DNA from 2 places in the Variovorax sp. YR566 genome. Region 1 is predicted to be linked to the other one. Evidence: riboswitches for the same ligand, from Rfam matches in the RefSeq annotation. Region 1 holds a riboswitch; the other holds the start of a gene.
The links. A riboswitch is a leader RNA that binds a small molecule or an ion and turns the genes downstream of it on or off. The one in region 1 is predicted to bind glycine.
Positions count from the first base shown of each region.

Region 1 (4,205 bases):
TTCAGCTCGACGCCGCGGGACTGCGCTCGAGCCCGAAGGTGGCGCTGGGCGAAGATGTCCAGTTCGGGCGCGGGAGCCCCTATGCGGGGGGGCTGTTGTCCGGCTGGCACGAGCCGGAAGTCTGGGGTGTTTGGAGTTCGGGGGAGAAAGCTGCCTTGCTGTTCGTGCTCGACACCACGAAGCTCCCTGCAACCGGGCAGCTACGAATTAGCGTGGCGGGTGCACTCTATCAACCGAGCGGGAGCGCGCGGGTTGCACTGGAGGTCCAAATCAATGGCAGGGCTTGCCAGGCTGCCAGGGCGGGCGATTCACTGACCTTGTCCTGCGATCTGGATGTGCAGCAATTGCGCGCCAGGCCGTTCCTGGCTGTCGAGCTTGTCGTGAGCGGCGCCCACCGGCCTTGCGACATATCCGAAAGCGCCGACGCCCGCTGCCTCGGCTTCGGACTTCGGCTGTTGAAGGCCGAAGTGGTCGTGGCGAATGACAGTGAGGCTGCGAGCGTCTCGCTTCAGGATGCGCTTGTGGAGTGAGCGCGAGCCGCACCGGTGCGGCTCGCGCGAGCGATACCCCTGAACGCGAAATCCACCTCAGGCGCCAGCCCGCTCACGATCCGCGCGATGGACTTCCCCGAGCCGCAGGCATGCGTCCAGCCGAGCGTGCCGTGGCCCGTGTTGAGGAACAGGTTCGGCAGCTTGGTCTTGCCGATCAGCGGCACGTTGCTCGGCGTCGCGGGGCGCAGGCCGGTCCAGAACTGGGCCTGCGTGGTGTCGCCGGCACCGGGGAACAGCTCTTCGACGCGGCGCACGATGGCTTCGCACCGCACGCGGTTGAGGTCGCGGTCGTAGCCGTTGAGCTCCGCTGTGCCGGCGATGCGCAGGCGGTCGCCCGACTCCGAGGTGTAGCGCGAGAACACGAGTTTGAATTCGTCATCCGTCAGCGAGACCTGATGGGCTTTCGTCGCGTCCTTGACGGGCAGCGTCACCGAATAGCCCTTGGCGGGGTAGATCGGCAGGCGGATGCCCAGCGGGGCGGCATACAGCGGGCTCAGCGAACCCATCGCCAGCACGAAGGCGTCGCCGCGGATGCGCTGGAAGCGGCCTTCGCTGTCGGTGGCTTCGACGTGATCGATGCTGCCGCCGGCTTCGCGCAGCGCGGTCACGGTGTGGCTCATCAGGAACTTGACGCCCGCCGCGGTGGCCAGGCCCACGAGCTCGCGCGCGAAGCGGTTGGCGTCGCCGGACTCGTCCTCGGCCGTGTAGGTGGCGCCGGCCAGCTTCGGGCGGATGTGGGCGAGGGCGGGCTCGATCTTCACGGCTTCATCGGCCGAGATGACCTGGCGTTCGCAGCCCAGGGCGCGCATCTGCTCGGCGGGCGCGAGGGCGCCGTCGAACTCTTTTTGCGTCGTGTAGAAGTGCAGGATGCCCTGCGTGCGCTGGTCGTAGTTCAGGCCGGTGTCGCGGCGCAACTGTTGCAACATCGAGCGGCTGTATGTTCCGAGACGCACGATCTGCTCGATGTTGTGGCGGGTGCGCGCCGATGTGCATTCGCGCAGGAACTGAAGGCCCCAGAGCCACTGGCGCATGTCGGCGCGGATGCGGAAGAGCAACGGAGCATCTTCCTTGCCCAGCCACTGCAGCACCTTGAGCGGTGCGCTTGGGTTGGCCCAGGGCTCGGCATGGCTGACGGAAATCTGCCCGCCGTTGGCGAAGCTGGTTTCGGCGGCCGGGGTGGCCTGCCGGTCGATCACGGTCACTTCGTGGCCGAGTTGCTGGAGGTAGTAAGCCGAGGTCACGCCGAGCAGGCCGGCGCCAAGAACGATCACGCGCATTTCAAGTACCTTTGAGGTTGCAGCGCTTGAACGACGGGCGTGGTGTGCTATTGAATAAATAGCAAAGCAACCGGACGACCGCTGTCCAAGTTGCCGCTCCCCCTGTCCTCGGTACCTGAGAGATTCACCCGCTGCGCCCGCAGAGGGTTTGCTCCTTCGGTGCATCACGACCACGTTGGGCGGTGCGATGGCTCTCCAGACGGCGTTTCAGTTGGTGCAGTACAGGTCCCTTGTTTTGGACCGACCTGAGCGTTTATGGGAGTTTGCGCCTTCGGTAGGGCCACCGGGGTGGCCCGCTCTCCTGCAGTGGGGCGATTGTAGGCGGGGCTTGCGCGGGCGCCAACCTTTGATATCTCTCCTCTGGCCGAATGGGATAATCGCCTGTTGATTTGCCGCAAGGCGATCGTTCCATATATCAGCAGGGGACTTCATGATCCTGGTTACCGGCGGCGCTGGCTTCATTGGCGCCAATTTCGTACTCGACTGGATCGCCAACGGCGACGAGCCGGTCGTGAACCTCGACAAGCTGACCTACGCAGGCAACCTCGAGACCCTCGCGTCGCTCAAGAACAACCCGAGGCACATCTTCGTGCAGGGCGACATCGGCGACAGCGCTTTGGTCGATCGCCTGCTGGCCGAGCACAAGCCGCGCGCAGTTGTGAACTTCGCCGCCGAATCGCACGTGGACCGCTCCATCCACGGCCCCGAAGACTTCGTGCAGACCAACGTGCTGGGCACCTTCCGCCTGCTCGAATCCGTGCGCGGCCACTGGAGCGCGCTGCCGGCCGAGCAGAAGACGGCCTTCCGCTTCCTGCACGTGTCCACCGACGAGGTCTACGGTTCGCTCTCCAAGACCGACCCGGCCTTCACCGAAGAGAACAAGTACGAGCCCAACAGCCCGTATTCGGCCAGCAAGGCCGCCAGCGACCACCTCGTGCGCGCCTGGCACCACACCTACGGCCTGCCGGTGCTGACCACCAACTGCTCGAACAACTACGGCCCCTTCCACTTTCCCGAGAAGCTCATCCCGCTGATGATCGTCAATGCACTGGCCGGCAAGAGCCTGCCCGTGTACGGCGACGGCATGCAGGTGCGCGACTGGCTCTACGTGAAGGACCACTGCAGCGCCATCCGCCGCGTGCTCGAAGGCGGCAAGCTGGGCGAGACCTACAACGTGGGCGGCTGGAACGAGAAGCCCAACATCGAGATCGTCAACACCGTGTGTGCGTTGCTCGACGAGCTGAGCCCCAGGGCCGACGGTAAGCCCTACAAGGAACAGATCACCTACGTCACCGACCGCCCCGGCCACGACCGCCGCTACGCCATCGACGCGCGCAAGCTCGAGGCCGAGCTTGGCTGGAAGCCCGCCGAGACCTTCGACACCGGCATCCGCAAGACCGTCCAGTGGTACCTGGCCAATGGTGAGTGGGTGCGCAATGTGCAAAGCGGCGCGTATCGCGAGTGGGTCGAGAAGCAATACGACGCAGCACCTGCGAAGGCCGCGGCATGAAGTTGCTGCTGCTGGGCAAGGGCGGACAGGTCGGCTGGGAGCTGCAGCGCAGCCTGGCGCCCCTGGGTGAACTGGTCGCGCTCGACTTTGACAGCACGGATTTCAACGCTGACTTCAGCCGGCCGGAGCAACTGGCCGAGACAGTCTTGAAGGTGCGCCCCGACGTGATCGTCAATGCGGCGGCGCACACGGCCGTCGACAAGGCCGAGAGCGAACCTGATTTTGCGCGCAAGCTCAACGGCACTTCCCCGGGAATCGTGGCCGAGGCGGCGCAGCAGATCGGCGCGCTGATGGTTCACTACTCGACCGACTACGTCTTCGACGGCAGCGGCACCAGGCCCTGGAAGGAAGACGACGCGACCGGCCCGCTCAGCGTGTACGGCCGCACCAAGCTCGAAGGCGAGCAACTGGTGGCCCAGAACTGCGCCCGTCACCTGATCTTCCGCACCAGCTGGGTGTATGCCGCGCGCGGCGGCAACTTCGCCAAGACGATGTTGCGGCTGGCGAAGGAGCGCGACAAGCTGACGGTCATCGACGACCAGTTCGGTGCCCCCACGGGGGCAGAGCTGCTGGCCGACGTGACGGCGCATGCCATCCGAGCGACGCTGCAGGACCCGGCCAAGGCCGGCCTCTATCACGCCATCGCTGGTGGCGAGACCAGCTGGTACGGCTATGCGCGCTTCGTGATCGAGCAAGCCAAGGCGGCGGGTGTCGAGCTCAAGGCCGGCCCGGAGGCCGTCGAGGCCGTGCCGACCAGTGCCTTCCCGACCCCGGCAAAGCGCCCGCACAACTCGCGCCTGGACACCACCAAGCTGCAGGCCACGTTCGGCCTGCGCCTGCCGCCCTGGCAGGAAGGCGTTGCGCGCA
Region 1 is NZ_CP197092.1:1,223,561-1,227,765, forward strand. Features, by position in the region: gene ACTG4X_RS05660 (hypothetical protein) at 1-530, shown strand, start outside; gene ACTG4X_RS05665 (D-amino acid dehydrogenase) at 509-1,828, opposite strand; glycine riboswitch at 1,921-2,037, opposite strand; glycine riboswitch at 2,041-2,142, opposite strand; gene rfbB (dTDP-glucose 4,6-dehydratase) at 2,259-3,338, shown strand; gene rfbD (dTDP-4-dehydrorhamnose reductase) at 3,335-4,205, shown strand, end outside.

Region 2 (4,205 bases), 3.4 Mb from region 1:
ATGCGCTGGTGTGCGGCAAGTTCGTCTACCGCACGCTCGAGTGGAAGATGCTGCCCGACATCCTCTCGCGCTCTGCCCTGCTGTCGGCTTCGGTGCTGATCATCATCGGGCTGTCGGCCTCGTTCGCGTGGGTGCTGACCATCGAGGGCATTCCGCAGCAGATGGCCGAATGGCTCATCAGCATGAACCTCTCGCCGTGGATGTTCCTGATCATCGTCAACGTGTTCCTGCTGCTGTTCGGCATCTTCATCGAGCCGCTGCCGGGCGTGATGGTGCTGGCGCCGATCCTCGCGCCGGTGGCCATCAAGCTGGGTGTGGACCCGGTGCACTTCGCGATGATCGTGATCTTCAACCTCACGCTGGGCATGATCACGCCGCCGGTGGGCGGGCTGCTGTTCGTGACCTGCAACGTGTCGAAGGTGCCGATGTCGGCGCTGGTGAAGGAGCTGGTGCCGTTCCTTTGGGCCCATGGGGCGGTGCTGGTCATCCTGACCTTCGTGCCCGCGCTGAGCACGTGGCTGCCGCACGTGCTCGGGTTCAAGTAGCGGCCCGGGCTCCGGGGCCTGATCGGCCCGGTGAATCGGCGGATGTTCACTGCCAGAATCGGGCGACGGGCCAAGGGCCGACAACCGACAAGGAGGGGACTGCGCCATGAATCGATTCCTGAGCTGCCTGCTGGGCGGTGCCTTGCTGGCTCCGGCTGCCTTCAGCGCCCCGCCCGCAACGCCCGCCGCGGCACCAGCCCCCGTATCGGCAGCAGCGCCGGCCGATCCCGCCTCCAGCATCCGCGAAGTCGAAGCCGCCGTGCGCGCCTGGGCCGCGGCCTGGTCAGCCCGGGACGTGGTGCGCTACCTGGCCGCCTATGCACCCGACTTCACGCCGCCCCGAGGCCAGGACCGCAAGGCCTGGGAGGCGGACCGCCGCGCGCGCATTACCGACAAGACGACCATCAGCGTGAGCATCGACAGCCTGGTCATCAGCGTCCAGGGGCAGGCGGCCAGCGCAAGCTTTCAACAGACCTACAGCGCCGACAAGCTGCGCGAGAAGAGCCGCAAGACGCTGGAATTGCAGCGCGTGGGCAACCAGTGGCTCATACGCAAGGAAAGCGCGGGCTGAAGGCCAGCCGCGATTGCCCCTGTAAGGCAAACGGTTCATGAAGATGTCACCACTTGCAACGATGCTGCAGCCCTCGATTCCCGAAAGCTGTGGCTGCCATGTTTCCCACCAAGACCGACAAGGCGCGCGACGAACTCCAGGGCGGACAGCGCACGCTCAGCCAGCGTGAGCGCGCCCTGCTGCTGATGGCCGATGGCCGGCGCTCGCTGACCGACTTCAGTCCGCTGTTCTCCAACCGGGTCGAAGCCGAACAGGCGATCCAGGCGCTGGTGCAGCGGGGTTACCTGCAGGCCCCGCAGGCTGCTGCTGCGGCACCGGCGCCCGCACCGGTAGCAGCCCCCGCCCGGCCCGCGCCTATCGCCGCCGCCGAGCCGATCCAGGTCGCCACCACCTCGGCCGACACCTTCGACGGCAAGCGCTCGCTGGCCACCACGCGCATGTTCCTGTTCGACATCTGCGAGCGCATGTTCGTGCGGCGCGACCCGAAGTTCGCGCTGCAGATGCGCGACGCCCTGCGCGAGGCCCGCGACCGCGAGGCGATGCTGACCATCGCCGCGCTGATGCTCACCGAGATCGAGAAAACCGCCGGGGTGGAGCGGGCCGAATCGCTGCGCGAGCGCATCGACAAGCTGCTGCCGCCGGCCGAAATCATCCACTGACGCAAAACCCCGGCCCCGCGCGATCCACTACACTCGCCAAGGTCAGGAGAGAGCCCCGCATGCCGGGGCCGCCGAAGGCGCAGGGGTTTCCCGAACGCTCAGGCAAAAGGACTGACAAGGCGCCGGTGAACTCCGGCGTTTCCTTGCTGGAGAGAGGCCGTTGCAGTGAAAACTGCCCATCGGCCCACCGAAGGAGCAAACCCCGATCGTGGGGCGAATCTCTCAGGTAAAGCGGACAGCAGGGGTGGCCCATGGCTTGCGTCATGGATTTCGTCTGCCCCTTTGGAGTGCCCCGTGGCTGCTTCTTCCGCCCCCGCTACCGAACTTCTCAAGACGCCGCTGCACGACCTCCACGTGGAGCTCGGTGCCCGCATGGTGCCCTTTGCCGGCTATTCGATGCCGGTGCAGTACCCCGCCGGCCTGATGGCCGAGCACAAGCACACGCGCGATGCGGCCGGCCTGTTCGACATCTCGCACATGGGCCAGCTCCGGCTAGTCGGGCCCGATGCAGCGGCCGCCTTCGAAACCCTGATGCCAGTCGACGTGGTCGACCTGCCCGCCGGCAAGCAGCGCTACGGCCTGCTGCTGAACGACGAAGGCGGCATCCTCGACGACCTGATGTTCTTCAATGAAGGCAACGGCTCGATCTTCGTGATCGTCAACGGCGCCTGCAAGGTGGCCGACATCGCCCACATCCAGCAGAAGATCGGCAGCCGCTGCCAAGTGCAGCCCCTACCCGACCACGCCCTGCTCGCGCTGCAGGGCCCGCAGGCCGCGGCCACGCTGGCGCGGCTGTCGCCCGGCATCGAGCGCTTCGTGTTCATGACGGGCGGTGCGGTGCAGATCGGCGGCATTGCCGCCTTCGTCACCCGCAGCGGCTACACCGGCGAAGACGGCTTCGAGATCTCGGTGGCCGCCAAGGACGCCGAGGCGCTGGCCCGCCTGCTGCTGGCCCAGCCCGAGGTCAAGCCCATCGGCCTGGGCGCGCGCAATTCGCTGCGACTCGAAGCCGGGCTTTGCCTCTACGGCAACGACATCGACACCACCACCACGCCTGTCGAGGCCTCGCTCAACTGGGCGATGCAGAAGGTGCGCCGCACGGGCGGCGCGCGCGAAGGCGGCTTTCCTGGCGCGGCAAAGATCCTCGCGCAGCTCGCCGTCGCTGCCGCAGGCGCTGCCGGCCACACCGACCACGACACGCTGAAGCGCAAGCGCGTGGGCCTCGTCGCCCTCGAACGCATTCCGGTGCGCGACGGCACGGTGCTGCAATCTTTCGAAGGCCATGACATCGGCATCGTCACCAGCGGCCTGCTCGGCCCGACGGCCGACCGCTGCATCGCCATGGGCTACGTGGCCACCGCCTTCGCCGAGCCGGGCACGCGCGTGCAGGCCATCGTGCGCGGCAAGCCGGTGCCGATGGAAGTCTCGACGATGCCTTTCGTGCCCACCCGCTACTACCGCGGCTGAGCCTGGTCGACAGGCTAGGCTCTGCACCCCGATTCATTTTTTCCATGAGGAGTTTTTCCATGAGCATCAAGTACACCAAGGACCACGAATGGGTGTCGGCCGAAGGCGACGCAGCCACCGTCGGCATCACCGTGCATGCGCAGGACGCGCTGGGCGACGTGGTGTTCGTCGACCTGCCCGAAGTCGGCAAGACCTTTGCGCAAGGCGAAGTTGCCGGCGTCGTCGAATCGGTCAAGGCCGCGGCCGACGTGTTCATGCCCGTGTCGGGCGAGATCACCGAAGTGAACGAGGCGCTGCGCGCCGACCCGTCGCTCGCCAACAGCGATCCGCTGGCCGCCGGCTGGTTCTTCAAGGTCAAGCTGAGCGAACCCGCGCAGCTCGACGCCCTGCTGGACGCGGCCTCCTACGACAAGTTCGCCGCCGAATCCTGATCCGCTGAGTTCCTCAGCCACCTTCCTTCTTCTCCCCGAGCCCTCACCGCCATGCCGACGCCCGCCCTTCCCTCTTTGCAAGAACTAGAGAACGCCGAAGAATTCCTCGCCCGCCACATCGGCATCGATGCGGCGGACGAGGCGCGCATGCTGCCGGTGATCGGCTCGGAAACGCGCGCGGAGTTCATCGACGGCATCGTGCCCGCGGCCATCCGCCGCGCAAAGCCGATGCGCCTGCCCGCACCGGCAACCGAAGCCGATGCGCTGGCCGAGCTGAAGGTGATGGCGTCGAAGAACAAGGTGTTCAAGAACTTCATCGGCCAGGGCTACTACGGCACGCACACGCCGGGCGTCATCTTGCGCAACGTGCTCGAGAACCCCGCCTGGTACACCGCCTACACGCCCTACCAGGCCGAAATCTCGCAGGGCCGCATGGAAGCCCTGCTCAACTTCCAGACGATGGTGTGCGACCTCACGGGCATGGCCATCGCCAACGCCTCGATGCTCGACGAGGCCACGGCCGCAGCCGAGG
Region 2 is NZ_CP197092.1:4,593,878-4,598,082, forward strand. Features, by position in the region: gene ACTG4X_RS21640 (TRAP transporter large permease) at 1-545, shown strand, start outside; gene ACTG4X_RS21645 (L,D-transpeptidase Cds6 family protein) at 652-1,116, shown strand; gene ACTG4X_RS21650 (hypothetical protein) at 1,215-1,775, shown strand; glycine riboswitch at 1,809-1,899, shown strand; glycine riboswitch at 1,912-2,024, shown strand; gene gcvT (glycine cleavage system aminomethyltransferase GcvT) at 2,070-3,242, shown strand; gene gcvH (glycine cleavage system protein GcvH) at 3,302-3,673, shown strand; partial or broken gene gcvP (aminomethyl-transferring glycine dehydrogenase) at 3,725-4,205, shown strand, end outside.
Region 2: it holds a riboswitch for glycine, as region 1 does, so the genes downstream of both, gcvT (glycine cleavage system aminomethyltransferase GcvT) here and ACTG4X_RS05665 (D-amino acid dehydrogenase) in region 1, are expected to answer to the same signal.